2 regions of the Rhodoferax ferrireducens T118 genome follow, and region 1 is predicted to be linked to the other one. Evidence: predicted binding sites of a transcription regulator. Region 1 holds the regulator's gene; the other holds the start of a gene.

Region 1 (15,357 bases):
GGCCGAGATGGAGCCGCCAAAAGCTTGCACCGAGTCAAACACGAGGGTATTGACCCGCGCCTCATGGTCACGCAAAAAATCTGCCGCATCCGCCCCTTCGGGCGCCTGCACGTTGTAGTGCAGATTGCCGTCACCCAGATGGCCAAAGTTGACCAGTCGCACACCAGGAAGGGCTTGCTGTAAGAGCGCGTCAGTGGCGCGCACAAAGTCGGGAATGCTGGAGACCGGCACCGAGATGTCGTGCTTGATGTTGAGCCCCTCCAGCGCTTGCGCCAGCGGGATGCTTTCACGTACATGCCACAGTTGTTTCGCCTGCGCCAGGGTCTCGCTCACCACCGCATCCGTGACGCAGCCCTGGTCGAGCGCGGTTTCCAGCAGGTGCTCGAACTGCGTGTGCGCGTGCAACTCGGACTCCTGATCCGAGTTCTCCAGCAACACGCAAAACGGCGCATCCAGATGCAGCGGCACCCGCAACTGCGCAAAGTGTTTGGCGACCAGACTCAAGGCGAATTGCCCCATCGCCTCAAAGCCCGTCAAGCCCGCGCCCAGGTGCCGATGTGCCAGCCCCAACAAGGTGACGGCCGCCTCCAGCGACGGCACGGCGGCCCACGCCGTGAGCCGGGCGGCGGGCAGCGGATACAGCTTCAGGGTGGCGGCGGTGATGATGCCCAGCGTGCCCTCCGACCCTATGAAAAGGTCGCGCAGGTCGTAGCCGGTGTTGTCTTTGCGCAAGCCCGAGAGGCCATGCCACACCTCGCCCTGCGCGGTGACAACTTCCAGCCCCAGACACAGGTCGCGTGTGTTGCCGTAGCGAACCACCTGGGTGCCACCCGCGTTGGTGCCCAGGTTGCCGCCAATGGTGCAGGTGCCTTCGGCAGCCAGGCTCAGCGGAAACAGCAAATTCGCTTCCTCGGCGCGCTCCTGCAGGTTTTGCAGAATGCAGCCCGCCTCGACGGTCATGGTCAAGTTGTCGGCATCCAGACCGCGCACCGTGTTCATGCGTTGCAGGCTCAGCACAATCTGGCGACCGGACTCGTCGGGTGTGCTGCCGACCGCCAGGCTGGTGTTGCCGCCCTGGGGCACGATGCTGACGCCGCTCGCCGGGTTCGCGCTCACATAGTCAGCACAGGTTTTGACCACCCGTGCCACCTCCTCGGTGCAAGCGGGCCGAACGACGGCCAGTGCTTTGCCGTGAGAGCGCTTGCGCCAGTCCTGCTCCCAGGCCGTCAGGTCGCCATCGGTGAAGACGTGGGCGTTTCCGACGATGTGGCGAAGTTCATCCAGCAGGGTTTGCATAGCATCAGCCTTCTTTGATCGGGTTTTTGAGGCGCCAGCGAACGTGCAGTGCGCAGGCGGCGAACAGGCTCAGACAGAGTGCCACTTCGACCAGGGCCAGACAGTTGCCCGGCGCTTTGTCGCTGTAGGCGCGCACCGCCCCTTCGGTGAAATACAGCCACACCATCAGGCTGACCCAGCGGTAGGTGTACATGCGGTTTTTCAGCAGCCCGGCCAAAGGCAGGCACAGTGGCAACACTTTGAGCGCCAGCCAGGAGCCGCCCGGACGAATCGGGGCCAGCCACAACTCCCAGGCCAGCCCCAGCACGATCAGCCCCAGCAGACTGCCCACGGCCAGCACGCGCGTGCCGCGCACCTGTGCTGAGGCGCTGTTTTGTTCTTTGTTCATTGACGTCATCATTGGAGTGGCATCATAGCGGCCATGCACATGCCCCCTCACCTGCCCGCCTCGCCGCCCCTGAGCTGGCCGCAGCGCCTTGAAGCCTTGCTCAAGGACTTGACCAACTTTCCCTGGAAGAGCACCGCACGCACCCTGCGTGAGCGCTATTCGGAAGATCGCCTGGGCCTCACGGCGAGCAGCCTGACCTTCACCACCACCATGGCGCTGGTGCCTTTGGTCACGGTGGCACTGGCCATTTTTACCGCCTTTCCCATGTTTGCCAAGCTCCAGAGCGTGCTGCAAAAGTGGTTGGTGACCAGCCTGATTCCCGACAATATCGCGCGCCAGGTACTGGGCTACCTGACCCAGTTTGCCGGTCAGGCCAGCAAGTTGGGAGGCGCCGGGATCGCCCTGTTGTTGGTCACGGCGGTGGCTCTGATTTTGACCATCGATCACACGCTCAATGGCATCTGGCGGGTGCGCACCCGCCGCTCCCTCGGCCAGCGTGTGCTGGTGTATTGGGCCGCCCTGACCTTGGGACCGCTGGTACTGGGGGTCAGCCTGAGCATCACCTCGTACGCCATTTCGGCGTCCAAAGGCGTGGTGGGCGTGATGCCAGGCGGGGTGCAATTTCTGCTCGATGTGTTGCAGTTTTTTATGGTGGCTTGGGGCATGGCCGCGATGTACCACTTTGTGCCCAACACCTGGGTGAAGTGGTCTCATGCCTGGGCCGGTGGCATGTTTGTCTCGGCCGGCCTTGAGCTCGCCAAGAAGTTGCTGGCCCTGTACCTGGGCAAGGTGCCAACCTACTCTGTGCTGTATGGCGCCTTTGCCACGGTGCCCATCCTGCTGATCTGGATTTACGTCGCCTGGATCATTGTGCTGCTGGGCGCCGTCATCGCGGCCTACTTGCCCAGTCTGACCTCCGGCATACAACACCGGGGCCGTTCGCATGGCTTGCAGTTTCAGTTGGCACTGGAAACGCTGCAGCAGCTCGAACGGGTGCGCTCAGACGCAGTCAAGGGTTTGACGATGCAACAACTGGCCCAGTTGCTGCGGGTAGATGCCCTGCAACTGGAGCCGGTGCTGGAAACCTTGTCTGAACTGGACTGGATCGGCTTGCTCAATGAGGAGTTCAAGGGCGAAGCCGCACGCTACGTGATGCTGGCCAATCCAGATGCGACCGCGCTGGCGCCGCTGCTTGACACACTCTTGTTGCGACGGGAGGAAAGCACCCAAAATTTATGGGAAAAAGGACGCTGGCCCCTGTTGAACGTACGTGACGTGCTATAAATTATGTAGCACATTAGACGCCGCTGCGCTTGTCATGCCAGACCGGGAAGGTGCAGCGAACATTCGACACTTATCGGGTACGCAAAGCCATAGCTGATTTTTTCACCCACGACCCTACACGGGCGGGAAACGGGCGCTTTCGCGCTGGTCCAAGGTGCGATACTTCACTTGCTGCGGTTGAATTTCGTGTCCGCGTTAGTTTCAAAAGGGTGGAGGACGGCGTCGCCTGCCCCACCAGGCAGCCAACCAGAAATTCAGGGTGATGCGTATGCGGGGAAAGTGGGTTTCGTTTTTTTTCTGGTTCAAGGTGACGTTGGCATCATCGCTGCTGCTGGTGCTGGTCGTCGCGGGCCTGCTGGTCGCGCACGAGCTGCGCACGTCGGACTATCAGGCGCGTTTCTTTGCCGGGCTGGCGGGCAAGGCCAGTTACACGCTCGGTGCCGGTCCGAGTCCGTCCATCCGTTTCCCGCAGAGCGCACCCTATGACGATCGTCTCGGTTATTCGCTGCTGCCGGTGTTTTTCGGCAAATTGCGAACGCGGGATTTCGAGATCATCCAGCAGGCCCGGATTTCAGCGGACATGGCCGATATTGTCGACAAAGGTTATTTCGCCCCCTATCCGGAAAAGATCCAGGGCGGTCTGAGCATCCTCGATTGCCACAAGGACAGTCTGTTTCAGGAGCGCTATCCGAAACGGGTGTTCGAACGCTTTGACGACATCGCACCCTTGCTGGTGCAAAGCCTGCTGTTCATCGAGAACCGTGAGCTGCTCGATCCAGAGCACCCCAAACGCAACCCGGCCGTGGAGTGGGACCGGCTGGCCCATGCGGTGCTGATCAAGGCCCAGAGCACCCTCACCGGCGACACCAGAACACCTGGCGGCAGCACGCTGGCGACCCAGATCGAAAAATACCGCCATTCGTCCGAGGGGCGCACCTCATCGGTCCAGGAAAAATTGCAACAAATGGTGTCGGCCGCCTTGCGCGCCTACCAGCAGGGTGAAGATACCAGCGCGGTGCGGCGCCAGATTGTGCTGAGCTACGTGAACACGATGCCGCTGTCCGCCAAAGCCGGCTTTGGCGAAGTGCACGGCCTGGGCGATGGGCTGTGGGTCTGGTACGGGCGTGATTTCAAGGACGTCAACCGCATTCTGAACCATGTGCCCGCGCAGACCGGCGATGTCGGCGAGCAGGCGCAAATTTACAAACAGGCCTTGAGTCTGCTGATCTCGCAGCGCCGCCCTTCCTATTATTTCGACGCCGATGAAGCCGAGCTGGAGCAGCTGACGGACAGCCATCTGCGCCTGCTGGGCAGTGCCGGTGTGATCACGCCGGCACTGCGCGATGCCGCGCTCCAGGCGAAGCTGAACCGGCGCGCCGACAAGGTGCCAGCGCCAGCGGTATCTTTCGTCACGCAGAAGGCGGCCAATGCGGTGCGCACCCATCTGACCGGCTTGCTGGGCGGCAACCGGCTGTACGATCTGGATCGGCTCGATCTCAGCGTCGCCAGCACGCTGGATGCGCCGGTGCAGGCAGCCGCGACCAACCTGTTGCGCGAGTTGCGCGACCCGGCCAACGCCCGGGCGGCCGGACTGTCGGCCAAACAGTTGCTCGACCGTGGCGATCCGTCCAAGGTGGTCTACAGCTTCACGCTCTATGAGCGCGGGGCCGAGGCCAACTATTTGCGGGTGCAAACCGACAACTTTGATCACCCGCTCAATATCAACGAAGGCACCAAGCTCGATCTCGGCTCGACCGCCAAACTGCGCACGCTGGTGACCTATCTCGACATCATGGACAAGCTGCATCAGCGGCTATCAACACTGGACAAGGCCCAATTGCATGCGCTGGAAGTCGACCGGCAGGACGTGTTGACGCGCTGGGCCGCCGACTACTTTGCCACGACTGAGGACAAGAGCCTGAGCGCGATGCTGGATGCGGCGCTGGAGCGGCACTATTCCGCCAGTCCGGCAGAAGGGTTTATGACCGGCGGCGGGCTGCACCACTTCAATAACTTCAAGCATGAGGACGATGGCCGTGTGATGTCGGTGCGCGATGGACTGCGCAACTCAGTCAATCTGGTGTTCATCCGGCTGATGCGTGATGTCGTGCACCACTACATGTTCCTGACCCCGGGCTCCTCGGCCAAGCTGCTGCGCGATGCCGACGATCCGCGCCGCGCCGCCTATCTGGCGCGCTTTGCCGACAGCGAGGGCCAGGTCTTCATGCGCCGTTTCCTGGTCAAGTACCAGGGCAAAACCGCACAAGAGGCGCAAGAGCTGCTGCTGGGCAACGTGCGCCCCACCGCCTCGCGGCTGGCCGCCATCTTCCGCACCCTTTTCCCAGAGGCGCCGCTGGACCAGTTCACAGCCTGGGTGAAGGACAATTTGCCCGACGGCGTCAATCCGGCCGAGCCCAAGCTGGCCAAGCTCTACGAGCAGTACGCGCCAGAGCGGATGTCGCTGGCCGATCGCGGCTACCTGGCGGGTGTGCATCCGCTGGAGTTGTGGCTGGTCGGCTATCTGCGCAACCATCCGGGCGCGAGCCAGACGCAGGTGATGCAGGCCAGTGTGGCCGAGCGCCAGACGGTCTATGCCTGGCTGTTGTCCACCCATCGCAAGCAGGCACAGGACAAGCGGATTCTGGGCCTGCTCGAAGGCGAAGGCTTTCTGGAAATCCACCGTCAGTGGGCGCAGATGGGCTATCCCTTCGAATCCCTGGTGCCCTCCTATGCAAGCGCGCTGGGGGCCTCGGCCGACCGCCCTGCCGCGCTGGCCGAACTGATGGGAATACTCGTCAATGATGGTGTGCGTAAGCCAAACACACGCATCGAGTCGCTGCACTTCGCGGCCGCCACGCCTTATGAAACCCTGCTGCAGTACAAGCCGGCCAAGGCGGAAAAGGTGCTGGCGCCCGAAGTGGCGCAAGCGGTGCGCGGCGCCATCCGGCGGGTGGTGGAGGAAGGCACCGCGCAACGTGTGAAGCATGCCTTTGTGCGGCCTGACGGCAGCTTTGTCGCAGTCGGCGGCAAGACCGGCACCGGCGATCAGCGCTTCGATACGTTTGGTGCGGGCGGGCGCCTGATCGCCTCGCGCGTGGTGAACCGCTCGGCGACCTTCGTCTTCAACATCGACGAGCGATTCTTCGGCACGCTGATCGCCTACGTGCCGGGCGCGCAGGCCGCCGCCTTCGATTTCACCAGCGGCCTGCCGGTGCAATTGCTCAAAGTGCTGGCACCCAAACTGATGCCGCTGATCATTGGCGGTGCCGGCTGCGCGCCAGGCCACGCTGGCGAAAGCGCGGACCATCTCTAGCGTCACCAAGCGATGGCGCAGGCCCGGCCGGTCAGGCTTGCATCAGTTCCAGCATCAGCGCAATCCTGGCCTTGACCGGTGACAGGCCCTTGGAATGCGCAAATTCCGAACTTTCTGTCGCCAGCACACGGCCAGTGGCGCAGCGGGTTGAGCGCACCACCCTGACCCCAAGTGCTTGCGCGCGGCGCAGTGCTGCCTCCAAATCCTGATGAATGGTGCCATTGCCGGTGCCGGCCACCACCAGGCCACGCAACGGCACCTGCGCGAGTTGCGCATCAGTCTGACCCTGCGCGCCAGCCGCAGACACCGGAGCCAGCAGTGCATCCACCAACGCACCACTGGCGCCCGCGTAGTTCATCACAATTTCCACCCGTGGCCAGTGGCTCACAGACGCTATCTCTTCGATAGCTACATGAGCCCGGTCGACGGGGGCTAGAGGCCAATTCTTTACCAAACGCACCGCACCCTCCTCGACATACGCCACAGCCCCGGCGTCACCCGAACTGAAGGCATCGAGCCGGTAGGTGTGAACCTTTTGCACATCGGCCGCCGCATGCACCGCACCCGCACACACGGCCAGCACGCCACAAGCGCCGGTGGTGGTGGCCACGACAACGGCATCCCTGATATTTTGCGGCCCATCCGGCGCCACGCTGGAGGCTGGCCGCATGGCACAGGTCAGGACCACCGGCTTGGCTGCGAGCTGTCGCGCCGGCAGCACGGCGTGTAAAAAATAAGCCGTTTCTTCCAAGGTGTCGGTGCCGTGGGTGATGACGATGCCGGTGACGTCGGCTTGCGCCAAATGGTGACTGACCCGCTGCGCCAACTGCTGCCAAACCGCGAAACTCATGTCCTTGCTGTCAATCTGGGCCACTTGCTCGGCCTCCAGCGTGCGCCCGGCCAACACCTGATCAAGCCCCGGCACCGCCGCCAGCAATTGACTCACACCGACCTGGGCCGCGGTGTAGCCGATGTTGTCGGCGGCGCTGGCTGCGCTGCCGGCAATCGTGCCACCGGTAGCCAACACAAGCACTTTTTCAATAAATTTTGCAGCCATCACTTGCCAATCTCCAAAAACTGATTAAAAATACAGTTACTGAATACAACAACAGTGTGTATAAAGTAACAGCAAGACCCACCGTACCGCAAAGGAGTCGCCATGCTTGGAAGCCCTAAACTCACTGCCCGCCAGCAACAAATTCTGGACCTGATCCAGAACGCCATTACCCTCACTGGCTCGCCACCGACCCGGGCCGAGATCGCCACCGAGCTCGGTTTCAGGTCTGCCAACGCCGCCGAGGAACACTTGCAGGCGCTGGCGCGCAAAGGCGCCATCGAACTCGTCAGCGGCACCTCGCGCGGTATTCGCCTCAAGAGCGAGGCACTGCGCTCCATCAACGAATCCCGCAGCAAACAATTTCCCCTGTCGCTGCCCGGCCTGTCACAACTGATGCTGCCCCTGATTGGCCGCGTGGCAGCGGGCTCGCCGATTCTCGCGCAAGAACATATCGACCAAACCTATTACGTCGAAAGCAGCCTGTTCCAGCGCAAACCCGACTACCTGCTCAAGGTGCGCGGCATGTCGATGCGCGACGCCGGCATCATGGACGGCGACCTGCTGGCCGTGCAATCCACGCGGGACGCCAAAAACGGCCAGATTGTGGTGGCACGCCTGGGTGATGAAGTCACCGTCAAGCGCTTTCGGCGCACCAAGGACCTGATCGAACTGTGCCCGGAAAACCCCGACTACCAGATCATCGTCGTCGAACCCGGCGAGCCCTTCGAGATTGAAGGGCTGGCAGTTGGCTTGATCCGCAACACCATGTTGATGTGAGCGGTGATCAGGTTTTGAATTGAAAGGTTTCAAATGAGCTCTGCACTCCTGGCTGTTCCCGCCATTCTGGCGCCGCTGCAATCGTTGTGGCGCTGGCTCATGCCCGCTCTACCCAACCTGCCCGGCAGCTCGCGCGGGCGCTCCACACTCTCAGGCCAACCGTCGCGTCACTACGAACTTGCCAGGCATTCAATGGCCAGCAAGCTGCATGGCACGGGGGGCAAGCGGCCCGCGCCCGGCCATGATTCAGCCCGGCGCCCGTTGCGAGTTGTGCGCGTGATGGAAGCCGGCCAGACGCCGGCCCAGGTCGGTCGCATGGTGATTTCCGGCCGCATGGCCGACGTCTGTGCCGAACTCGATCGTCTGGCAGCGTGCGAAGCGGCGCTGTACTGAAACCAGTTCACCACCATTCGTGTCTCTTTTTTGTGCGCTTGAAAAATAGCCGCGGCCAAGTCCACGGGCCGTGCCAAGGCACAATCAGGGCCTATGAATATCGTAATTCTTGATGATTACCAGGACGCGGTTCGAAAACTCGAATGCGCAGCCAAACTGGCGCCCTACCCGGCCAAGGTTTACACCAACACAGTCAAGGGGCTTGGGCAGTTGTCGGTGCGTCTCAAGGATGCCAGTGTGATCGTGCTCATCCGTGAACGCACGCAGCTGCCGCGCGCCTTGATCGAGAAACTGCCCAAGCTCAAATTGATTGTGCAAACCGGGCGGGTTGGCTCGCACATCGACCTGGACGCCTGCACCGAGCTCGGGATTGCGGTGGCCGAGGGTTCCGGGTCGCCGGTGGCGCCGGCCGAACTCACCTGGGCCTTGATCCTGGCGGCCATGCGCCGCCTGCCCCAGTACATTGGCAATCTCAAGCATGGTGCGTGGCAGCAATCGGGTTTGAAAACGGGCTCGATGCCACCCAACTTCGGCTTGGGGATGGTTCTGAAAGGCAAGACGCTGGGTATCTGGGGTTACGGCAAAGTCGGCCGGCTGCTGGCGGGCTACGGCCAGGCCTTTGGCATGAAGGTGCTGGTCTGGGGGCGGGCACCGGCGCGTGAACGCGCTATTCTGGACGGGTTTGAAGCGGCCCTGAGCCGGGATGATTTTTTTGCCCAATCCGATGTCCTGTCGCTGCACCTGCGCCTGGTGGATGAAACGCGCGGCATTGTCACACTCGATGATCTGACGCGCATGAAGCCAACCGCCCTGCTGGTCAACACAGCCCGCGCCGAGTTGATCGAGCCCGATGCCTTGATCAGTGCCCTCAACCGGGGGCGGCCCGGCATGGCGGCGGTCGATGTTTTCGAGACCGAGCCGATTTTGCAGGGGCACGCCCTGTTGCGGCTGGAGAACTGCATTTGTACACCGCACATCGGCTATGTCGAGCAGGACAGTTATGAGCTGTACTTTGGCGCAGCGTTTGACAACGTGATCAACTTCATCAAAGGCACGCCGACCAACATCGTCAATCCGGGCGCCTTGCAAGTTGAGCGGCGGCGCTAGTTTTACCGGGATACAGCAGGCATTTGGCGCACATTTTCGCCTTCGGTGCTGATGCCCCATCGCTTGGGCACCTGGCCCGGCCTGGCGTCAAAAAGAGCTTGATTCAATCCGGTTCGCGGCCAGCAGTTGCACCACGGCCTCGGTCAGTCGCGCGCCGGCACCTCGGTGGGTGCGGGCAAAGGCATCGGCGGCGTGCTGTGCTGCGCGTAGCGCGCTGGCCTGGCAGGCCAGCTTGGCGGCCGCTTGCAGCCCTTCCATCATGGTCGCCACACGCTGCGCCGCGCCCGCTGTCTGCGCCTGCTCGGCGGCTTCAGCAAAGTTGAAGGTGTGTGGACCCATCACCACCGGGCAGCCACAGGCAGCGGCTTCGATCAGGTTTTGCCCCCCCAGCGGCTCGAAGCTGCCGCCCAACAAGGCGACATCGGCCAAGCCGTAGTACAGCGCCATTTCGCCCAGGGAGTCGCCGAGCCAGACCGTGGGACGCACTGACTCAGCGCCATCCAGCGCACCCGGCGCAGGTGGTCCGTCGTGCCAGGCACTGCGCCGCGAGACCGCAAAGCCATGGCGCTCGATCAGCGCGGCCACCGTGTCAAAGCGCTGCGGATGGCGTGGCACGATCAGCCACTGAACTTCACCTACTATAGAAATAGTAGCATCAGTCTCAGTAGCAACGGAGGCTGGAGGCCTGAATGACGCCAAAGCCTGAAGCAAAGCCGCTTCTTCCCCCTCGCGCGAGCTGGCCAACATCACAAGCGGCCGCCCGCTCTGGTGACGCCATCTCTGGCCAATGGTCAACTGGTCGGCGTTGGGCGTGGCGTCGAACTTGAGGTTGCCGAAAACACCTTGCACAGGGGCCCCCAGGGCCCGCAGGCGTAACGCATCAGCCTGCGTTTGCGCCCACACCGCCGTCAGGGCGCGGTAGGCCGGCCGTGCCAACCAGGCCAGCTTGCGCGTCTTGCGTTGCGACTGCTCACTCAGTCGCGCATTGGCCAGCACCAGCGGCACGCCGCGTTGCGCACACCCGGCCACCAGATTGGGCCAGATTTCGGTTTCCATCAGGATGCCCATACGCGGCTGGAAGTGCGCCAGAAAACGCTGCACCGCGCCCGCAGAGTCCCAAGGCTGCCAGGTCTGCAGGTCGCCCGGCCGCAGCAACTGGACGCCCTCAAAACGACCAGTGGCGGTGCCGTGCGTGAGCAACAAACGCATGCCGGGCAGACGCTCTCGCAAGCCTGCCACCAGCACAGCGGCGGCGCGTGTTTCACCCAGCGACACCGCGTGGACCCAAATGGTGTTGCCATCTGCCGGCGGCGCAGCAGACGCGTAATACCCAAAGTGCTCTTCCATGGCCAGCAGGTAACCCGGCTCCTGCACGCCGCGCCGACGCAGTTTCAAACGCAAAAATGGCTGCGCCAGCCACATGACCACGCTGTACAGCAAGCGCGTCACAGCGCCATCACTCCGGTGGGGGCCGACTTGGCCACCGATCCTCGGCTGGTCGCGCCCGCTGACGCAGCAACCGCCAGCCAGGCCTGCCAGACCGCGTCCACCGTGGGACTTGGCTGGGCAAACACGCTGCACTGGTGCGTCCGGTTGAGCGGCCCGGTGCGCCAGGCGGTGTCGAAGTTGTAGAGCTGCACATGGGGCAAGTCCAGCGCCACGGCGATATGACTCAAACCGCTGTCCACCCCCACGACACCGGCACAAGTGGCCAGCGCGTCGGTCAGGGCGTCCAGGGCGAGCCGGGGCCAGACAACGGCGCAGGCCAGGCCCTGGGCGATTTGCTGCGCCGTCTTCTGCTCTGTATCACTGCCGTGCGGCAAGGCCACGGCGTAGCCACTGGCATTGAGACGCTGCCCCAGACTGCGCCAGTGCTCGAGCGGCCACTGCTTGTCGGCGCGCGAGGTGCCATGCACCAGCGCCACCCAGCCGTTCGGACAAGCCGCCTCAAATGCTATGTTTACAGTAGCTGTTTGTCCAGTGTTGACGGAGGCTAGAAGCCCAAAAGACATGGAAGCGGGCACCGCATAGCCCAAGGCCTGGGCGCACACGGCACGGGAGCGGGCCACCGCATGGCAATGCGGCTCCAGCGTCACCGCCACATGGGCCACCCAACGCGCGGGCGCCTCGAAACTGGAGCCTTCGGTCTGGTGGGCCAAGCCATAACGATTGCCCTGAGGCGCCAGCCGCGCCAGCCATGAAATGAACGCCGACTTGGTCAAGCCCTGCAGGTCGATCACCGCGTCATAACGCTCGCGCTGCAACTCGACTTTGAACGTGCGCCAGGCCTGGCGGGTCTGCTTGGAAAAGGGTGAGTGGCGCCAGCGCCTGAGCTCGCAGGCAATGACCCGGTTCACCCCTTCACAGCGCTGCACCAAGGGCGCAAAGCTGCGCTCCACCACCCAGTCAATCTGCGCCTGCGGCCAGGCGCGCCGGATGTCCTGCACGGCTGGCATGGCGTGCACCACATCGCCAAGCGAAGACAGCTTGACGATCAGGATCTTCAATGCGCTGCCTGGTCCAGCACCGCGCCGGGTTTGACCTCGCGCAGCAGTTCCAGCATGGTGGCTTCAATGCGGTGCAGCGCCTCGGGCGTTTGGCCCTCAAAACGCAGCACCAGCACCGGCGTGGTGTTGGAAGCGCGGATCAGGCCAAAGCCATCGGGCCAGTCCACGCGCAGACCATCGATGGTGGAGACCTTCGCACCGGCCCTGATCGCGTCCGTCAAAGGGCCGCTGCCCGCACCGGCGCTCATGGCCGCGCTTGCTGCGGCCAGCAGTTGCGCGACCAGCGTGTGCTGTTCGCCCTCGGCACACTTGACGTTCAACTCCGGGGTGGAAAAGCTGGTCGGCAAGGCGTCAAGAACGGCATTGGCGTCGGGCGAGCGGCTCAAGATTTCGAGCAGGCGGCAGGCGGCATAGGTGCCGTCGTCAAAGCCGTACCAGCGCTCCTTGAAGAAAATGTGGCCGCTCATCTCGCCTCCGAGCGGTGAGTTGATTTCTTTCATCTTGGCCTTGATCAGCGAGTGCCCGGTCTTGTACATCAGCGGCACGCCGCCCGCCGCCTCGATCGCCGGCGCCAGCCGCTGCGTGCACTTGACGTCAAACAAAATCGTGCCACCCGGTACGCGTTGAAGCACATCCCGCGCAAACAGCATCAGTTGCCGATCCGGAAATATGTTGTTGCCCTCTTTGGTGACGATGCCCAGGCGGTCGCCGTCGCCATCAAAGGCCAGGCCGATTTCGGCATCGCTGGTTTTCAGCGCGGCCATCAGGTCGCGCAGGTTCTCCGGCTTGCTCGGGTCGGGATGGTGGTTCGGGAAGTTGCCATCGACCTCGCTGAACAGCTCCGTCACCTCGCAGCCAATCGCCCGCAAGATGGCCGGCGCCGTGGCCCCGGCAATGCCGTTGCCTGAATCGACCACGATCTTCATCGGGCGCGCCAACTTGATGTCGCCCACGATGCGCGCCTGGTAGGCCGCCAGCACATCGACGCTGCGCACTTTGCCCCCGCCAAGCAACTCCCAGGACTCATCTTCCATCATGCGGCGCAGTGCCTGAATTTCTTCGCCATAAATGGCGCGTCCGGCCAGCACCATTTTGAAGCCGTTGTGGTCCTTGGGGTTGTGGCTGCCGGTCACCTGAATGCCGCTGGTGCACAAGGTGTTGGCCGCAAAGTACACCATCGGCGTGGTCACCGTACCGATATCGATCACCTCCAGCCCGGCCGCCACCAGACCGCGCATCAGCGCTGCGCTCAGCGTGGCGCCACTGAGGCGCCCGTCGCGGCCCACCGCCACCGCGGTTTCGCCCTCACGGCGTGCCACCGTGCCAAAGGCCCGGCCCAGCGCTTCGACTACCGCCTCGTCAACGGTGACAGGCACGATGCCCCGTATGTCGTAGGCTTTAAAAATAGAAGCTGATAACTGCATGACTGGGTCCCCTGAAAATGGATGAGCTCGGTTCGTGCCGTGAATTGTAGGCGGCGGCCACACCCGGGGACATGTCCGGAAACGGCTGGTTTTACAACGGTGCGCGCGTATCATCACCGGCATGACACCCCATCACGCACAGCCCGACGACGACGCCTGCTACCTCGCGCTCAGGGCGAAGGACGCACGTTTTGACGGCTGCTTTTACACCGGCGTTACATCTACCGGCATTTATTGCCGTCCGGTGTGCCGGGTACGCACCCCCAAGCGTGAAAACTGCCGGTTTTTTGTTCACGCGGCGCAGGCGGAACAGGCCGGTTTTCGGCCCTGCCTGCGCTGCCGCCCGGAACTCGCACCGCGCACCTCTGCCCTCGGCCACGTGTTTGAAACCAAGCCGTGGTCCATCCAGGACGCCTCCAGCATCTTGGCCACTCAGGCGGCCCGCCTGCTGGACACACCGGAAGCCTGGACCGAGAGCACACCGAGCGTGCAGCGGCTGGCCCAGCGCCTGGGCGTGAGCGACCGCCACCTACGCCGCATTTTTGAAGCGCAGTTCGGCGTGTCGCCCCTGCAGTACCTGCAAACACAGCGCTTGCTGAGCGCCAAACAGTTGCTGACCGACACCGCACTGGCCGTCACGCAGGTCGCGCACTTGAGTGGCTTCACCAGTGTGCGGCGCTTCAATGCCGTGTTTGCCGCGCACTACGCCCTCAGCCCGACGCAGTTGCGCCGCAACGGCGCAAAACACGGGCACGATGCACCCGGCCAGAGCCTTCAGGTCCGGCTGGCCTACCGCCCGCCCTATGACGTGGACGCCATGCTGCAGTTCTTTGGCAAACGCCAGGTCACGGGGATTGAATGCGTCACGCTGGAGCCCGGCAACCAGAGCATCGGCAAAACCGTGGCCGTGCAATGCGGCCAGACGCTCTACACCGGCTGGCTGGTGGCCCGCTTTGAGGCTGCTGGCAACCGTGTGGATCTGCGCTTGAGTGATTCGCTGCGCGAGGTGCTGCCGTGGGTAATGGCGCGCGTGCGGGCCATGCTCGATCTGGATGCGGATCCCCGCGCCATCAGCAGCCTGTTGCGCACCAGCTTCCCACGGGGCGACGGTTTGCGCGTGCCCGGCACCCTGGACGGCTTTGAGCTGGCCGTGCGCGCCGTCCTGGGCCAACAGATCACCGTGGCTGCGGCGCGCACCCTGGCGGCAAGACTGGTACAACGGTTTGGTGAACCGATCGAAACCCCGATCGCCGGGCTGAACCGGCTTTTTCCAAGCGCCGCGGCACTGGCCGCCGCCAGCGGCGACGCACTGGGCCAACTGGGCATCGTCCGGCAGCGGCAAGCGGCCATTCAGGCCATCGCCAGCGCCGTGGCGGCGCAGCGCCTGCCACTGCACGCCGGGGCGGACGTGCCCTCCACCCTGGCCGCCCTGAAGGCTTTGCCCGGCATTGGCGACTGGACCGCCCAGTACATCGCCATGCGCGCACTGCGCTGGCCGGACGCCTTTCCGGCCGGCGACGTCGCCCTGCACAAGGCACTGGGCGTGCAAGACGCCAAAAACCCGGCCAAAGAAGCGCAGGCCGCGTCACTGGCCTGGCAACCGTGGCGCAGCTACGCCGTGATCCGAGCCTGGGCCGCCCCACCGGTTGCCGCAGATGCTACAAAATAGATAGCTTATTACCCATATTTCACGGGGGCCACAAGGAGAATTGATATGAAGTTTGCACCATCCACCGTTCAAGCCAGCTATGACAGCCCGCTTGGACGCATCATTCTGGCCGCCGCCCACGATAGATTGACAGGCGTGTGGT
Region 2 (15,357 bases), 1.1 Mb from region 1:
TAGGTGCCATTGGTGCTGTTCAGGTCTTCCAGATAAACCTGTCCACCCGTCATTTGCACCACCGCATGCTCGCCGCTGACTGCCAGGTTGTCGATCACGATGTCGTTGTACGGCCGCCGGCCCAGCGTCGTGCGGTCCTTTGTCAATTGGACTTCCTTGATGACAACACCGTCGATCGATACGATCATTTTCGGCATGACCGACTCCTGTTCCTGAAATTGATTATTGGGTTTCTCATGCGCTAGCTATTTACCAAGCAATCTGGCCATCAATCCGCGCTTGTCCGGGCTGGCTGAAGCTTGAATCAACAATACCGTGATGTTATCGCGTCCGCCATTCTGGTTGGCCAAGGTTACCAGCTCTTGCACCATTGGCAGCAGTGATATGCCATGTTGCAGGACTTCCGCAATCGCGGCGTCTGGCATCATGTCAGAAAGTCCATCGGAACACATCAAATAAATATCACCAGGCTCGACGCGATGCTCGTTGAGTTCCAGTGAAACCACATTGTCCACGCCCAGTGCCCGGGTGACCAGGTTTTTGTTGGGCGCTGTCGCCGCCTGCTCGGGCGTTAACAATCCGGCGTCAATTTGCTCCTGCAGCAGCGAATGGTCCTTGGTGATCTGCAGCAGGGTGTTGCCACGCCAGCGATAACAGCGGGAATCTCCGACATGCCCTAACAACAAGCGGTTGTCCAGAAAAACGCCGACCACCAGGGTGGTTCCCATACCCGCATAATGCCGGTTGGAGCAGGAGGCAGCAAAAATGGAGCGGTTGGCATTGTCGACACAAATCTCAATGGCGCGCCTGACTTCCCCGGCGTTGGCCTGCGGGCTGGCCTCGGATAACCAGCGCGCCAATTCGGACTTGATATAGGCGGTCGCCATGCCACTGGCAATCTCACCAGCGTTGTAACCTCCCATGCCATCCGCCAAAACACCCAGGTTTGTGGCTGCATCAAAAGCCACGGAATCTTCGTTGTTTTCCCGGACCCGGCCCGGGTCAGTCTGTGTACAGAAGGTGTAATTCATGGAGGTACCAGGCTAGGTGTCAAGGCCGCCTGCTTTGGCGCTGGGCGGTTTCAACGTGGAGGTTGTGCTGGCGAGCACGACCGTTTTTTCAAATTCTGTCGCCGATGCAGGAACGGTTGCCACAAACTGCGCCGTTTTTTCAGCCACGGATGACGCCTGCCGGTCTGCCGTCGGTACGGCACCGCCAAGCGCCGCCACGTCACCCATCAGTGCCGATAATACCGCCCGCAGCTCAAAGGCAAACTGAGCCCCATCCTGGTAGCGGGCCTCTGGGCGTTTGCTCAGTGACACCGCGACCACGCGCGCCAGCGCCGCTGGCAACGCCGGGCGGATGCTGCAAATGTCGCGCGCCTCATCATTCGCAATTTTGGACATCAACTCGGCCATGGAGTCACCACGGAAGGGCAGCACGCCTGTCAACAGCTGGAACAGCATGACACCGAGCGAATAGAGATCCGATCGACCATCCACTTTTTTACCGGCGAGTTGCTCGGGCGACATGAAACTGGGAGTACCCCACACCAGGCCGGTCCTGGTTTTGCTCGAATCGGTGATGCGCGCAATTCCAAAGTCAGTCACCTTCAAGGTGTCGCTCTCGAGCTCGTACATGATGTTGGCCGGCTTGATGTCGCGGTGCACCACATGCTGGTGGTGGGCATAGTCCAGCGCCTGCGCCACCCGCACCACGATGGAAAGCACGGTGGGTACTGCCAGCAAACGACCCCCCTGGCAGTAGTCGGCCAAGTCCTTGCCCTTGAGGAACTCCATGGCAATATAGGCCAGATCGTGCTCCTCGCCAGCGTCAAAAATCGTCACGATATTCTGGTGCTGTAAACGCCCGGCCGTTTCGGCTTCGCGGAAAAAGCGTTCCCTCGCATCCACCAGTTCATCACCTTCAAATTCCTTACTCAGCGCCAGGGTCTTGATCGCCACCACCCGGCCAATTTTCGGGTCTCTACCCAAATACACCACACCCATCGCGCCTTTGCCAAGTTCTTTTTCCACTTGGTAACGCCCCAGCATGGGCTTCTCAATCGCGCCAGCGTCGAACCGCAGGGCGCCCCCCGGACGGGAAATGCTGCCACCGATCAGCACGGCTTCTGACGGATTCCCGGCCTGGTTCAACTTCAGTTTGATATCTTTGTAGTCCTTGCTGTAGGTCGCCATGTATTGATACACCGCCCCGGCCTTGTCCGATTGGCACTTGCCTTCGAAGTCAAGTGCCAGGCGGCACAAATCACCCATCACCGCCTCTGTCATGGGCACGCGGCGGAACCGGTCAAAGGCCATGTCGAGCTGGCCCTGCCCCTGCAGCGCCAAGCCCATCATGCGCTTGGTTTCAGCCGACTCTTCATCCGGCTTGGACTTGTCGGCCTGCGGCATCAAGAATCGCTTGGTCGTCAGGGCCAGATGCCCGATCAGCAGCAGCGTCGCCGGAAACACCAGCTTCAGCCACAGCGCCGCGCCCGACAACAGGCCAAACTCGGTGCCCAGTAAAACCGTCAATAACAGCAGGGTGATCACGGCTGCCCGACCCGCCGGCAAGCGTGGCAAGGCGGCAATGAGATAGGCGCTGGCCAGGAGCAACAGCGCCAGCCTGGCCCCGGCACCCCAGCCTGGCTGAACAATAAAGTGCTCGCCCAAGATGCTCGACGTCACATGCGCAATCGCTTCTGCGGGCGACAAGGCCGGGTTGCCAGGCACAGGGAACTGGGTACCCACGCCCGTTGCCGTGACCCCAATGATGACAATCTTGTCTGCATATTTGGAGGCAAGGATTTTGCCGCTGAGCACATCGTCAAAAGAATCCACGCTAAAGGCCGGTTTGCCGTCACGCGCTTGATAGAACTGGGGCAACATGCGCGCCGCCGCATCGGTTTTTACGCGCAGTTGGCCGATTTGCACTGATTCACCCTCATGGAGCGCGATATCAGCGGTGCTCAGGTTAAGACTTTGGGTGGCGGCCAGTAGCGCCACCGAGGGCACCGCCTTGCCGTCGTAATTGACCAGCAGGGGCTCAAATCGAACGGCGCCGTCCACGTCCTGCGTCTGGTTCAGGTGACCGATACCGGCTGCGGCCGCCCCCAGGCGCTCGATGGGCTGCTGCCCTCTGAGCGCTGGCAGCGAGAAAGCGCTGTTTTCATCGAGCGCACTCTTGAGCGCAAACGCGGGCAGGGGCTGGTCGGCGTTGCCTTGGGGTTCGCCCAAGGTGAAAGACGAAGCCAGGATGACGTTGCCGGCGCTTTTGAGACTCGCCGCCAGTTGACCATCGGTGTCGAGTGCTGTCTCGGCTTCGGTCATCACCCGCGCCAGCTGTTCACTCCGAGCGGAGGGGGTGCCGGCTGGATCGGCGTCGGCGCCCAGCACCTCTTTCATTTTGCGAATGTAGCTCAGACCCCGGTCAACCTGGGGTTCAAAAAAGAACACGGCATAAACCACGACCTTGGATTTGGCGGTCGCCAACTTGTCAATCAACTGGGCATGAATACCACGTGGCCAGGGCCAGCGACCGATGTTGGCAATACTCCGATCATCAATGGCGATGACGGCGATCCGGTCGGACGGATGGCGCGAGCTGCTGGTGTTGGTGCTGGCGACGTCATAAAACCGCCGTTCCAAGGTGCCAATAAAGTCGCTGCCCAGGTACAGCAGCACCACAATGAGCACAACCAAGACACCCACAAACCCGTCGGTGCGCCAGAAAGAACCCGATTCAGATAAAGAAGATTTCGCCACCCGGCACCTTTAACCCTTTGTGTAGCTGAAACCGATCAGCGGCGCACCAGCCCGCAAGATGTCAAACGCAAAGATCCAGCGCAAGGCTACAGTAGCAGATGGAACCACCGTCAACAAGAGGCATCTTGAAGAAATTTCGCAGCTTTGTGCAAAAAAATGCCGAACAAGCCACGGGCAGCCACAACCCTGCGTGCGCCTTGGCATCGACTCAGGTGGGTGGTAGCCGGCGTTTCTTGAGTGCCGCGCCCATCGCCAGCACGCCCAGCGCGCCCACCAAGCCGAAGCCATAGTGCCACACCATGGACTGGGGTAAATAGTTTTGCACGGCGGGATCACTGTGCGCCATGGTGCCGGCAATCCACCCCAGCAACATACCACCGACCGTGATGATCACCGGGAAGCGGTCCATCAGTTTGAGCACCAGTTGACTGCCCCAAATAATGATCGGAACGCTGACCAGCAAACCAAAAATCACCAGCGGCAACTGGTGCTGGCTGCCAGCGCCTGTGGCCGCACCGGCGATGGCGATGACGTTGTCGATGCTCATCACCAGATCGGCAATGATCACGGTCTTGACCGCCGCCCACAGCTGGTCACTGGCCTGAATACTGTTGTGCCCGTTTTCGTCCTGCGGCAGCAGCAACTTGACGCCGATCCACAACAACAAGGCGGCACCGACCAGCTTCAAAAATGGCACCTGCAGCAAAGTCAAGGCGAAGGCGATCAGGATGACACGCAGCACAATCGCCCCCGCCGTCCCCCACAAAATGCCCTTCAGGCGCTGGTGCACCGGCAGCTGGCGGCAAGCCAGGGCGATCACCACGGCATTGTCACCACCGAGCAAAATATCGATCATGATGATCTGACCGACAGCGAACCAAAAGTGAGCGGTGAGAAATTCTTCCACGGTGCTGGGTCTCTATGAATGCCTGAGGCTTATAAACAACAAAGCCGAATTGTCCCTGGGGCAATCCGGCTAGGTGGGTTGAGTGCTGCCGTTGGGGCGCACCGATAAAGGCGACTCGCCTTTACAGCATGGCTTTGAGCAGCTTGGCCAGTTCGGACGGATTGCGCGTGATCTTGAAACCACACTCCTCCATCACCGCCAGCTTGGCTTCGGCCGTGTCGCCACCACCCGAAATCAAGGCGCCGGCGTGACCCATGCGTTTGCCCGCAGGGGCGGTGACACCGGCAATAAAGCCAACAATCGGTTTCTTCATATTGGCTTTGCACCAGCGTGCTGCGTCGGCTTCGTCCGGGCCGCCGATTTCGCCAATCATGATGACCGCGTCGGTATCGGGGTCGTCGTTGAACAGGCGCATGATGTCGATGTGCTTGAGGCCATTGATCGGGTCGCCGCCAATGCCGACGGCACTGGACTGACCGAGCCCAATTTCAGTCAGCTGCGCCACCGCTTCATAGGTGAGCGTGCCGGAGCGGCTAACCACCCCAATACGGCCCTTGCGGTGAATGTGCGCGGGCATGATGCCGATCTTGATCTCGTCGGGCGTGATCAGGCCCGGGCAGTTGGGGCCGAGCAGCAGGGTTTCCTTGCCACCGGCCGCCACCTTGGCGCGCATTTTGTTGCGCACTTCGAGCATGTCCCGGATCGGGATGCCCTCGGTGATGCAGATCGCCAAGTCCAGGTCGGCCTCCACGGCCTCCCAGATCGCAGCGGCTGCGCCGGCCGGTGGCACGTAAATAACCGACACGGTCGCGCCAGTCTGGCTGGCGGCTTCCTTGACGGAGGCAAAAATCGGGATGTCAAAAATCTTCTCGCCCGCCTTTTTGGGGTTCACCCCGGCGACGAAACAGTTCTTGCCGTTGGCATATTCCTGGCACTTTTCGGTGTGAAACTGACCGGTCTTGCCGGTGATGCCTTGGGTGATGACTTTGGTGTCTTTATTGATGAGGATGGACATGATTTGTTCCTAGTCAGTCTCAGGCTGCTTTAACGGCAGCCACCGCTTTTTGCGCTGCATCGGCCATGGTATCGGCGCTGATGATGGGCAGGCCGGATTCGGCCAGCAGTTTTTTGCCCAGCTCTTCGTTAGTGCCCTTCATGCGCACCACCAGCGGCACATTCAGGTTCACGGCCTTGCAAGCCGCAATGACGCCGGCCGCAATGGTGTCGCATTTCATGATGCCGCCAAAGATGTTGACCAGAATCACCTTGACGTTGGGGTTCTTCAGCATGATCTTGAAGGCTTCGGTCACCTTCTCGGGGGTGGCGCCGCCACCCACGTCCAGGAAGTTTGCCGGCGAGGCGCCAAACAACTTGATGGTGTCCATGGTCGCCATCGCCAGACCAGCGCCATTGACCAGGCAGCCGATGTTGCCGTCCAGGCTGATGTAGGCCAGGTCAAACTTGCTGGCTTCCACTTCGGCCGGGTCTTCTTCGTCGAGATCGCGGTAGGCCACGATCTCGGGATGGCGGAACAGCGCGTTGTCGTCAAAGTTGAACTTGGCGTCGATGGCCTTGATATTGCCATTGCCTTCCAGAATCATCGGGTTGATTTCAACCAGCGAGGCATCGGTGTCCATGTAGACCTTGTAAACCTTTTGCAGCACGTCCACGGCTTGCGCGGTCGAGCCAGCAGGCACGCCGATGGCATTGGCCAGTTTGGTGGCTTGCGCAACGGTCAGGCCGGTGGCGGGGTCCACGATCTCGGTGATGATTTTCTCGGGCGTGTCGTGCGCCACGTCTTCAATCGACATGCCGCCCTCGCTGGAGACGATCATGGCCACGCGCTGGCTGGCACGATCGGTCACGGCGGACACGTAGTATTCTTTTTGAATGTCAGCGCCGTCTTCAATCAGCAGGCGACGAACTTTTTGCCCTTCGGGGCCGGTTTGGTGCGTGACCAACTGCATGCCCAGGATTTCACCGGCGAGCTTTTTGACCTCGTCGATCGAGCGTGCCAACTTCACGCCGCCACCCTTGCCGCGGCCACCGGCGTGGATCTGGGCCTTGACCACCCAGACCGGGCCGCCGAGTTTTTGAGCGGCTTCCACCGCTTCTTGAACGGTGAAGGCCGGAATGCCGCGCGGCACCGGTACACCAGCTTGACGCAAGATTTCCTTGCCTTGGTACTCGTGAATTTTCATGAAGGCTCTCTCAGGAACAGGTAGTTTTTCATCCGGCGGCAGAGTTTGAGGACTCTGCGGCAGGCACTGGACAAAGCAGCCTCCAACTGTATCATGCTGCAATGCACCAAACTTGAGGCCAGCTGACAGGACCAGCCAGCACCTCCCGACCGAGATGAACCATGCACAAGATTTTTATTGACGGCGAGGCCGGTACCACCGGTCTGCAAATCCGTGAGCGCCTGCAAACCTTGCCAGGCATCGAGCTGATCAGTATTGCGCCTGAACAGCGCAAGGATGCGGCCGCCAAGCGCGCCCTGATGGCACAGGTTGACCTGGTGGTGCTTTGTCTGCACGACGAAGCCGCGATTGAATCGGTCGCCATGATCGACGACATGGCGCGTGCCACCGGCCAGATCGGCCCCAAGATCATTGACGCCTCCACCGCGCACCGCACGGCGCCGGGCTGGGTGTTTGGTTTTCCGGAACTCGTTGCCGGGCAGCGGGAGGCGGTGTCCCAGGCACGCCGGGTCGCCAATCCGGGCTGCTACGCCACCGGGGCCATCGCACTGCTGCGCCCGCTCATTGATGCGGGCCTGATCCCCAAAGATTTCCCCATCACCCTGCCCGCCGTCAGCGGCTACTCGGGCGGTGGCCGCCCGATGATCGAGGCCTATGAAAATGGCTCGGCGCCCGCGTTTGAGCTGTACGCCCTGGGCTTGAAACACAAGCACATTCCCGAGATCATGAAATACACCGGCCTGCTACGGCGCCCCTTGTTCATCCCCTCAGTGGGCAATTTCAGGCAGGGCATGCTGGTGCAAGTGCCGCTGCATCTGGATCTCTTGCCGGGGCACGTGAGCGCGCAGGACTTGCAGGACGCGCTGACGCAGCATTACGCGGGCAGCGAGTGGGTCAGCGTGCTGCCCGCCACCCCGGACAACAAGCTCGATCCACTGGCACTGGTAGACACCAACCGGATGGAACTGCGCGTGTTCGCCAACAGGCAAGTGCACGATGACTTTCACCACGCCGTGCTGGTGGCGCGCCTGGACAACCTGGGCAAAGGCGCCAGCGGCGCTGCGGTGCAGAACTTGCAGTTGATGCTGGGGCTGTAGCTTACCAAATTAGCTATGATATTGATAGCTAACTACGCTTATTTAACGTGGGCTAGAGCTTGATTTGGCTTACAAAACAAGTCAACAGCCGGTTCCGTCGTCCTGCCGCCCGGCGACCACACGCCGGATCACTTCAGCGTTAAACCCCCGTGCCGCCAGAAACCGCATCTGGCGCGCCGCGTCGGCGCCGTCCACCGCCGCCGTGCCAAATTTTTTCTGCCAGACCGCCCGCGCCCGCTCGTGTTCCGAGGCCTGCAGGCCGGCCAGCGCGGCGCTGACCGCTTGGGGCTCCAGGCCTTTGCCTTGCAGCTCTTGCTTGATGCGTGCCGTGCCCAGCTTGGCGGCGCGTCGGTACAGCACCGACTCAATCACCCGCTGCTCGTTGATAAAACCCTTGGCTTGCAGCTCATCGAGGGCCTGAGCCAAGCTGCCGGGCTCTTCTTCAAAACGCTGCAGCTTTTGCATCAGCTCGGCGCGCGAATGCTCGCGGCCACTGAGCAGCCGCAAGGCGCGGCCTTTGAGCGAAGGTTGGACAAATGACACGAGAACTAGGCCGCCTTTTTGCTGGCCGCTTTGGCTTTGACATCGGGCTCCGGGGCGCCTGGCAACAAGGGAATGCCGAGCGAGGCGCGCACCTTGTTTTCGATCTCTTGCGACAGCGCGGGGTTCTCGCGCAGGAAGTCGCGCGCATTGTCACGGCCCTGGCCGATTTTCTCGCCGTTGTAGGCATACCAGGCGCCCGACTTGTCAAGGATGTTGGCATTCACGCCCATGTCGATGATCTCGCCCTGGCGGCTGATGCCCTCGCCGAACAAAATGTCGAATTCAGCCGTCTTGAACGGCGGCGCCACCTTGTTCTTGACGACCTTGACCTTGGTTTCGTTGCCAATCGCCACGTCGCCTTTTTTGATGGTGCCGGTACGCCGGATATCGAGTCGCACCGAGGCGTAGAACTTCAGCGCATTGCCGCCGGTGGTGGTCTCGGGGCTGCCAAACATGACGCCAATCTTCATGCGAATCTGGTTGATGAAGATCACCATGCAGTTGGTCTTCTTGATGTGGGCCGTGAGTTTGCGCAGCGCCTGGCTCATCAGCCGGGCTTGCAGGCCGGGCAAGGAGTCGCCCATTTCGCCCTCCAGTTCGGCCTTGGGCGTCAGCGCCGCGACCGAGTCGACCACGATCAGGTCCACCGCACCCGAGCGCACCAGACTGTCCACGATTTCCAGCGCCTGCTCACCGGTATCGGGCTGGCTGATCAGCAGGTCTTGCAGATTGACACCCAGGTTTTGGGCGTACTGGATATCGAGCGCGTGCTCGGCGTCGATAAAGGCGCACTGGCCACCGGTTTTTTGCATTTCGGCAATCACCTGCAGCGTGAGCGTGGTCTTGCCGGAGGACTCCGGGCCGTAGATCTCGACCACCCGGCCGCGCGGCAGACCGCCAACACCCAAGGCAATGTCCAGCCCCAAGGAGCCGGTCGATACCACCTGGATGTCTTCGATCACCTCACCCTCGCCCAGGCGCATGATGGTGCCCTTGCCAAACTGCTTCTCGATCTGGGCCAGCGCCACTTGCAGGGCTTTGGCTTTTTCGCTGTTGATCGGGGTGGGAGCGGGTGTGGGGGCCTTGAGGGCGACGACGGGTGCATCCATGAAAATCTCCTTGAAATAAGAACCGGTTGAATCTGCGTAAATCTGCCGCATCCTCTGGCTTTAATGACAGGCTGGATGCTTGAACAGTAGTTTAGCGGCTGTTGTTCAAATCTGTAAATACATTTTTTAGTCAATTTGGCTTACTATCTAGGCTATGTTTGAACGACCCGACTTGGCCCGGTCTGGCGCCCTCGCCCCGCAGCCGCGGGAGGCGACGCCCGCAGCGCAAGCGGGCCTGCCCGACGCCTGGCGCCAGGCGCATGTAGGTCATTGGCTGGGCCAGGCGCTGCAAAAGTTTGATGCCCGCGTGCTGGCGCTGATGGCGCGGAATGACGACGTGCCGCTGGCGCTGTCGAACCTGGCAGCGCGCGGGCGTTTGAGCGCCTCCCACATCCACATCACGCGGCACCTGGCGCAGGGCGGCGCCCGCCTGACCGAGCTGGCGCAGCGCGCCGGCATGACGAAGCAGGCCATGGGCAAGCTGGTGGATCAATGCGAAGCCTGGGGCCTGGTCTTGCGCGTACCGGACGCGCACGATGCCCGGGCGCGTAGCATTGTGTTTACCCCCGTGGGCCTGAGCTGGCTGCAGGCATACCGGCAAGCGGTGGTGCAGGCACAGGCCGAACTGCGCACGGCGGTCGGCACGGAAGTGGCCACGGTCATGGCGCTTGGCCTGGAAGCGTATGCCGCGTGAATGTCAGCCGCGTTTGATGAAATACAGTGCCCCCGCCTAGAATCGGCTGACAAGAGCCTGACAAGGTCTCAGGCACCACCCCAATGAGGAGTCAAAGATGCGAATTCTGATTGCCGAAGATGATCAGGTACTGGCTGACGGCCTGCTGCGAACCCTGCGCAGTTCGGGCGCCGCCGTCGACCATGTCGCCAGCGGAACGGAAGCCGACGCCGCGCTGATGACCAACACCGAATTCGACCTGTTGATCCTGGACCTGGGCCTGCCCAAAATGCACGGACTCGAAGTCTTGAAGAAACTGCGCGCCCGCGGCTCCGCGCTGCCGGTGCTGATCCTGACCGCCGCCGACGGCGTGGAAGAACGCGTCAAAGGGCTGGACCTGGGCGCCGATGACTACATGGCCAAGCCCTTTAGCCTACATGAACTTGAAGCACGGGTACGCGCGTTAAGCCGCCGCGGCATGGGCTCGGCCAGCAGCACCATCAAGCACGGCCCCTTGATTTATGACCAGTCCGGCCGTGTCGCCACCATCGACGGCGTGATGGTGGAGCTGTCGGCCCGTGAGCTCGGGCTGCTCGAAGTGATGCTGCAGCGCGTCGGCCGTCTGGTGAGCAAGGACCAGCTGGTCGAGCGACTCTGTGAATGGGGCGAAGAGGTGAGCAACAACGCCATTGAGGTCTACATCCATCGTCTGCGCAAAAAAATTGAAAAAGGCCCCATCCGCATTGCCACGGTGCGCGGCCTGGGCTACTGCCTGGAAAAAATTCCCAAATAATTTGATGAGGTCGCCTCGGCGCGCAGCACCGTGACTATTCCCCACCACGAACAGCGTTCCCTGTTCGGTGAAATCCTGGACTGGATGCTCACGCCCCTGTTGTTGCTGTGGCCGGTCAGTCTGGTGTTGACCTGGCTGGTCGCTCAAAACATTGCCGGCAAGCCGTTTGACCGGGCACTGGAGTACAACGTGCGGGCGCTGGCGCAGCTGGTCACCATCAGCGACCAGCGGGCGCAATTTCAGCTGCCACTGCCAGCGCGCGAACTGCTTCGTGCCAACGACGCTGACACGGTCTATTACCAGGTGCTGGGCACGCGCGGCGAGTACCTGAGCGGCGAGCGTGAGATGCCCTTGCCGCCCAAGGAAGAGGCCCTCGAGCCGGGGGAGGTTCGCGTTCGCGACGACGTGGTGCACGGCGACGAGGTCAAGGTCGCCTACACCTGGGTCAAGCTGCCGCTGCCCGGCGCCAAACCGGCGCTGGTGCAGGTGGCTGAAACCCTGGAAAAACGGTCCCTGCTGGCGACCGAAATTGTCAAGGGCGTGATGTTGCCGCAGTTTGCCATCCTGCCCATGGCGGTGCTGCTGGTGTGGCTGGCGCTGGTGCAGGCCATCAAGCCGCTGCATCAGCTCGAAGAGCGCATTCGGGCGCGCAAACCCGATGACTTGAGCCCGATCGAGGCGCAGGCCGTCCCGCTGGAAGTCGCACCCCTGGTGCATTCGGTCAACGACCTCCTGCTGCGGCTGAAAGATTCGATTGCGACCCAAAAGCGTTTTCTGGCCGACGCGGCCCATCAGCTCAAGACACCGCTGGCGGGGCTGCGCATGCAGGCGGAACTGGCGCAACGCGAGGGGGCGAGCGCCGAAGAGTTGAAACAATCGCTGCGCCAGATCGGCCGCGCCAGTATCCGGGCGACCCACAGCGTCAACCAGTTGCTGGCGCTGGCACGGGCCGAAAGCAGTGGCCAGGCGATGCCGCGCCAGGTCTGCGATCTGGCCGAACTGACCATGGCGGTGGTGCGCGATTGCGTACCCAGGGCGATTGAAAAACAGATTGATCTGGGTTATGAAGGCACGCAACCGGGCACCGAGTCAGGCCAGTTGGCGGGTAACCCGACGCTGATCAAGGAGCTGATACGCAACCTGGTGGACAACGCCATCAACTACACGCCGTCCAGCCTGAGCCAACCCGGCGTCATCACGGCGCGGGTGCTGACCGACCCGTTTGGCAAGACGCTGATGCTGCAGGTGGAGGACTCCGGCCCCGGCGTGCCGGAGGTCGAGCGCGAGCTGATCTTCCAACCCTTTTACCGCGCGCTGGGGACCGAGGCCGATGGCACCGGCTTGGGCTTGCCGATCGTGATGGAAATCGCGCACCAGCACAACGCCACGGTCAGCCTGGAGCCCACCCACCCCGGGCAGACGCGCCCGGGGGCCCGCTTCAGCGTGCGCTTTTGGGCCAGCAGTTCTGAGGCGGCGCCGGCCTGACGCCCGGACGCGAACTCACGAGCACGGGCTCAAGGCCTTGTCTGCCAGCGCGGGCTTGAGCGCATCGAGCTTGCCGCGCAGCGCTTCATCGGCCGCGGGCAGCCGCAGCATCACACCGCGCACCTCGGCGCGCTCCGGCAGCACCCGCGCCGTGCGCACACCGCGCTGGACCAGGACGGCGAGTGCGGCATTGGCCGCTGCCTGCGTCTCGTAGCCGCCCAGCGACAGTCCCGGGCGCAACGCCGGGTCTTTCAAGGGCTCAATTTTCAGCTTCAAGCCGGCGAGCTCAGCACTTTTTTTCGCCAGTGCCTCGGCATTGGCGAATTTGCCCATGTAGACGATCCAGCGCCCGGGCTCCAGGACCGGGTCCAGCGACCATGCGCCTGCGGGCAAATCTGCCGCGACCAGTGCCTCGCGCAGCAGCGTGGCCTGAGCCCCCTCAAACACGCCCGCCTGCCAGCACGTGCCGGGCTTGGGTGCCACGGGCGGCGCTGCAGTCAGGCGCAACTCCTGCACCGTGCGCACCTGCAAGGCCCCGGGTTTGATCTGCTGGGCCAGGCGCTGGGGTTCCGTCTGCGCTGCGGGTGCAAGCCCCAAAGACTGCAAAAAACCCTGCGACCAGGCGAAGTAAAGACCATTGATCAGCAGCAGGGCCAGGACAAAAGAACGCAACATGGTCGATAGAGTGCCGGCAAGCGGTCTTCGCTGGGGAGGGCTAGAGATTTTCGTAGGGCGGCGGGTTCAGGGGCCGCAAACTCACTTCGGAGCTGGTGACTTTCTTCAGGCCGTGCGCCGTGTGCACCAGCAAGGCGCCCATGCCATCCACCCCCTGCGCAACACCCGTCGTGCCGTCGCTGAGAGTAACGGCCAGGCCGCCCAACGCGTCCCGCTCATTAAAACCGGCCTGGAAGGTTGAAAACCCGTTGGCCTCGAATAGCTTGAGCGCTCGCACCAGCGGCGCGGCAATGCGCAGCAGCGCCTCTGGCGCTTCGACGCCTGGCAACACCTCGCCCAGCCAAGCCGGCGGCGTGCTCAAGCCGGTGGCCGCACGCGGTTTCATGTTGATGCCGACGCCCACCACGGCATAGCGAGCCTCGGGGGTGTCGGCCAGATTGGCGGTTTCAATCAGAATGCCCGCCAGCTTGCGGTCGCGCAGCCACACATCATTGGGCCACTTCAAACGCAGATCGGGATGAAGACTGCGGACCACGCTGACACCCACGGCCAGGGACAGGCCAGACCAGTCCAGCGGCGCCAATGGCAAGCCAAGCGAGAAAGTGAGGGAACCCTCGCTGCCCAGTTTGGCGTCGGCGCCTGTGTCACTGAACCACTGCCGCCCCAAACGCCCGCGCCCGGCGGTTTGCTGCCCGGCCACCAGCAGCACCGGCTCCAGCCGCCCGGCACGGGCGCGGCGCATCAACTCGCTGTTGGTGGAATCGATTTGGGGCAGCCACTCGGCGCGAAAGCCGGGCAGGTCGGGCAGCACGGCCTCCCGGATGGCGTCCATGACGTGGGTGTCCATGCCTCGTCAGCGGCGGCCGCGTTTGGGCGCCAGCAGCGTGCCGCGGCACTTGGCGGAACCACACCAGCACGGGTATTCGGCCTTGAGCTTGGGGGTGTAACGCTCGTCGATGATCAGGCCATAGTCGTAATTGAGCTCTTCGCCCGCCTCGATGTTGCGCAAGGCCTTGATGAAGATGCGGCCGTTTTGCTCTTCGGCCTCGCAGTTCGGGTCGCACGCATGGTTGATCCAGCGCGACGAGTTGCCACCGTACAGCGCATCAATCACATGGTTTTCATCCACGTGAAAATAAAACGTGTGGTTTGGGTTGCCCGGGTCATGGGGATGGCGCGCCTGCGCCTCGGGCCAGCTGATGATCTCGCCCACGTACTCGATCAGGGTTTCGCCCTCGGCAATCGGCTGCACGGCAAACACTCCCTTGCCATGGACGCCGGAGCGCCGGGTTTGAATGCGGCGATTGCCTGCGGCGACGTTTTTTTTGCTCACTTGGGGACCGGTCTAAAAAATTTGGTATCGTGAACTCGTATGGGCGCGTGTGTGCGTGCCCACGTGCATGTGCGAGCGCCCGGGCGCCCGCGAGAAACTGGATTGTAGTCAGATGAAAACATTGATCATTGCCGAAAAACCGTCAGTCGCCCAAGACATCGTGCGCGCCCTCACGCCGGTGGCGGGCAAGTTCGACAAGCACGACGAGCATTTTGAAAGCGACAGCTACGTCGTCACCAGTGCGGTAGGCCACTTGCTGGAGATTCAGGCGCCGGAAGAATTTGACGTCAAGCGCGGCAAGTGGAGCTTTGCCCACCTGCCCGTGATTCCGCCGCACTTTGATCTCAAGCCGGTGGACAAAACCAAAACGCGCCTGAACGCCGTGGTCAAACTGGCCAAGCGCAAGGATGTGGACCAACTCATCAACGCCTGTGATGCCGGGCGCGAGGGCGAGCTGATCTTTCGCCTGATCGAGCAATATGCGGGCGGGGCCAAGCCGCTGGGCAAGCCGGTGCGCCGCTTGTGGCTGCAGTCCATGACGCCGCAAGCCATTCGCGACGGTTTCAACACCCTGCGCTCCAACGAACAAATGTTGCCGCTGGCCGACGCGGCGCGCTGCCGCTCGGAGGCCGACTGGCTGGTCGGCATCAACGGCACGCGCGCCATGACGGCGTTCAACTCGCGCGACGGCGGCTTCTTTCTGACCACCGTGGGCCGGGTACAAACACCGACCTTGAGCGTGGTGGTGGAGCGCGAGGAAAAAATCCGCGCCTT

What was found. The regulator LexA, encoded in region 1, represses DNA repair genes until DNA is damaged. The targets are predictions, from matches to a motif close to ACTGTATNNNNATACAGT.
Positions count from the first base shown of each region.
Region 2: a site for LexA is predicted at 9,695-9,712, ahead of recA (recombinase RecA). Genes of this name have one in related genera too.

Region 1 covers NC_007908.1:3,294,038-3,309,394, forward strand. Annotated here, with positions in the region: gene RFER_RS15115 (FAD-binding oxidoreductase) at 1-1,296, opposite strand, end outside; gene RFER_RS15120 (DUF2069 domain-containing protein) at 1,301-1,684, opposite strand; gene RFER_RS15125 (YihY family inner membrane protein) at 1,718-2,968, shown strand; gene RFER_RS15130 (transglycosylase domain-containing protein) at 3,237-6,281, shown strand; gene RFER_RS15135 (asparaginase) at 6,313-7,338, opposite strand; gene lexA (transcriptional repressor LexA) at 7,441-8,115, shown strand; gene RFER_RS15145 (hypothetical protein) at 8,149-8,508, shown strand; gene RFER_RS15150 (D-2-hydroxyacid dehydrogenase family protein) at 8,602-9,615, shown strand; gene RFER_RS15155 (3-deoxy-D-manno-octulosonic acid transferase) at 9,703-11,064, opposite strand; gene waaC (lipopolysaccharide heptosyltransferase I) at 11,061-12,122, opposite strand; gene RFER_RS15165 (phosphomannomutase/phosphoglucomutase) at 12,119-13,546, opposite strand; gene RFER_RS15170 (DNA-3-methyladenine glycosylase 2 family protein) at 13,668-15,215, shown strand; gene RFER_RS15175 (methylated-DNA--[protein]-cysteine S-methyltransferase) at 15,261-15,357, shown strand, end outside.
Region 2 covers NC_007908.1:4,406,586-4,421,942, forward strand. Annotated here, with positions in the region: gene RFER_RS19985 (FHA domain-containing protein) at 1-197, opposite strand, end outside; gene RFER_RS19990 (Stp1/IreP family PP2C-type Ser/Thr phosphatase) at 246-1,031, opposite strand; gene RFER_RS19995 (CHASE2 domain-containing serine/threonine-protein kinase) at 1,044-3,767, opposite strand; gene RFER_RS20000 (TerC family protein) at 3,976-4,674, opposite strand; gene sucD (succinate--CoA ligase subunit alpha) at 4,796-5,689, opposite strand; gene sucC (ADP-forming succinate--CoA ligase subunit beta) at 5,709-6,875, opposite strand; gene argC (N-acetyl-gamma-glutamyl-phosphate reductase) at 7,037-7,972, shown strand; gene recX (recombination regulator RecX) at 8,054-8,515, opposite strand; gene recA (recombinase RecA) at 8,521-9,624, opposite strand; gene RFER_RS20030 (MarR family winged helix-turn-helix transcriptional regulator) at 9,779-10,318, shown strand; gene RFER_RS20035 (response regulator) at 10,416-11,090, shown strand; gene RFER_RS20040 (sensor histidine kinase) at 11,121-12,575, shown strand; gene RFER_RS20045 (hypothetical protein) at 12,591-13,250, opposite strand; gene RFER_RS20050 (biotin--[acetyl-CoA-carboxylase] ligase) at 13,291-14,097, opposite strand; gene RFER_RS20055 (SET domain-containing protein) at 14,104-14,583, opposite strand; gene RFER_RS20060 (DNA topoisomerase III) at 14,696-15,357, shown strand, end outside.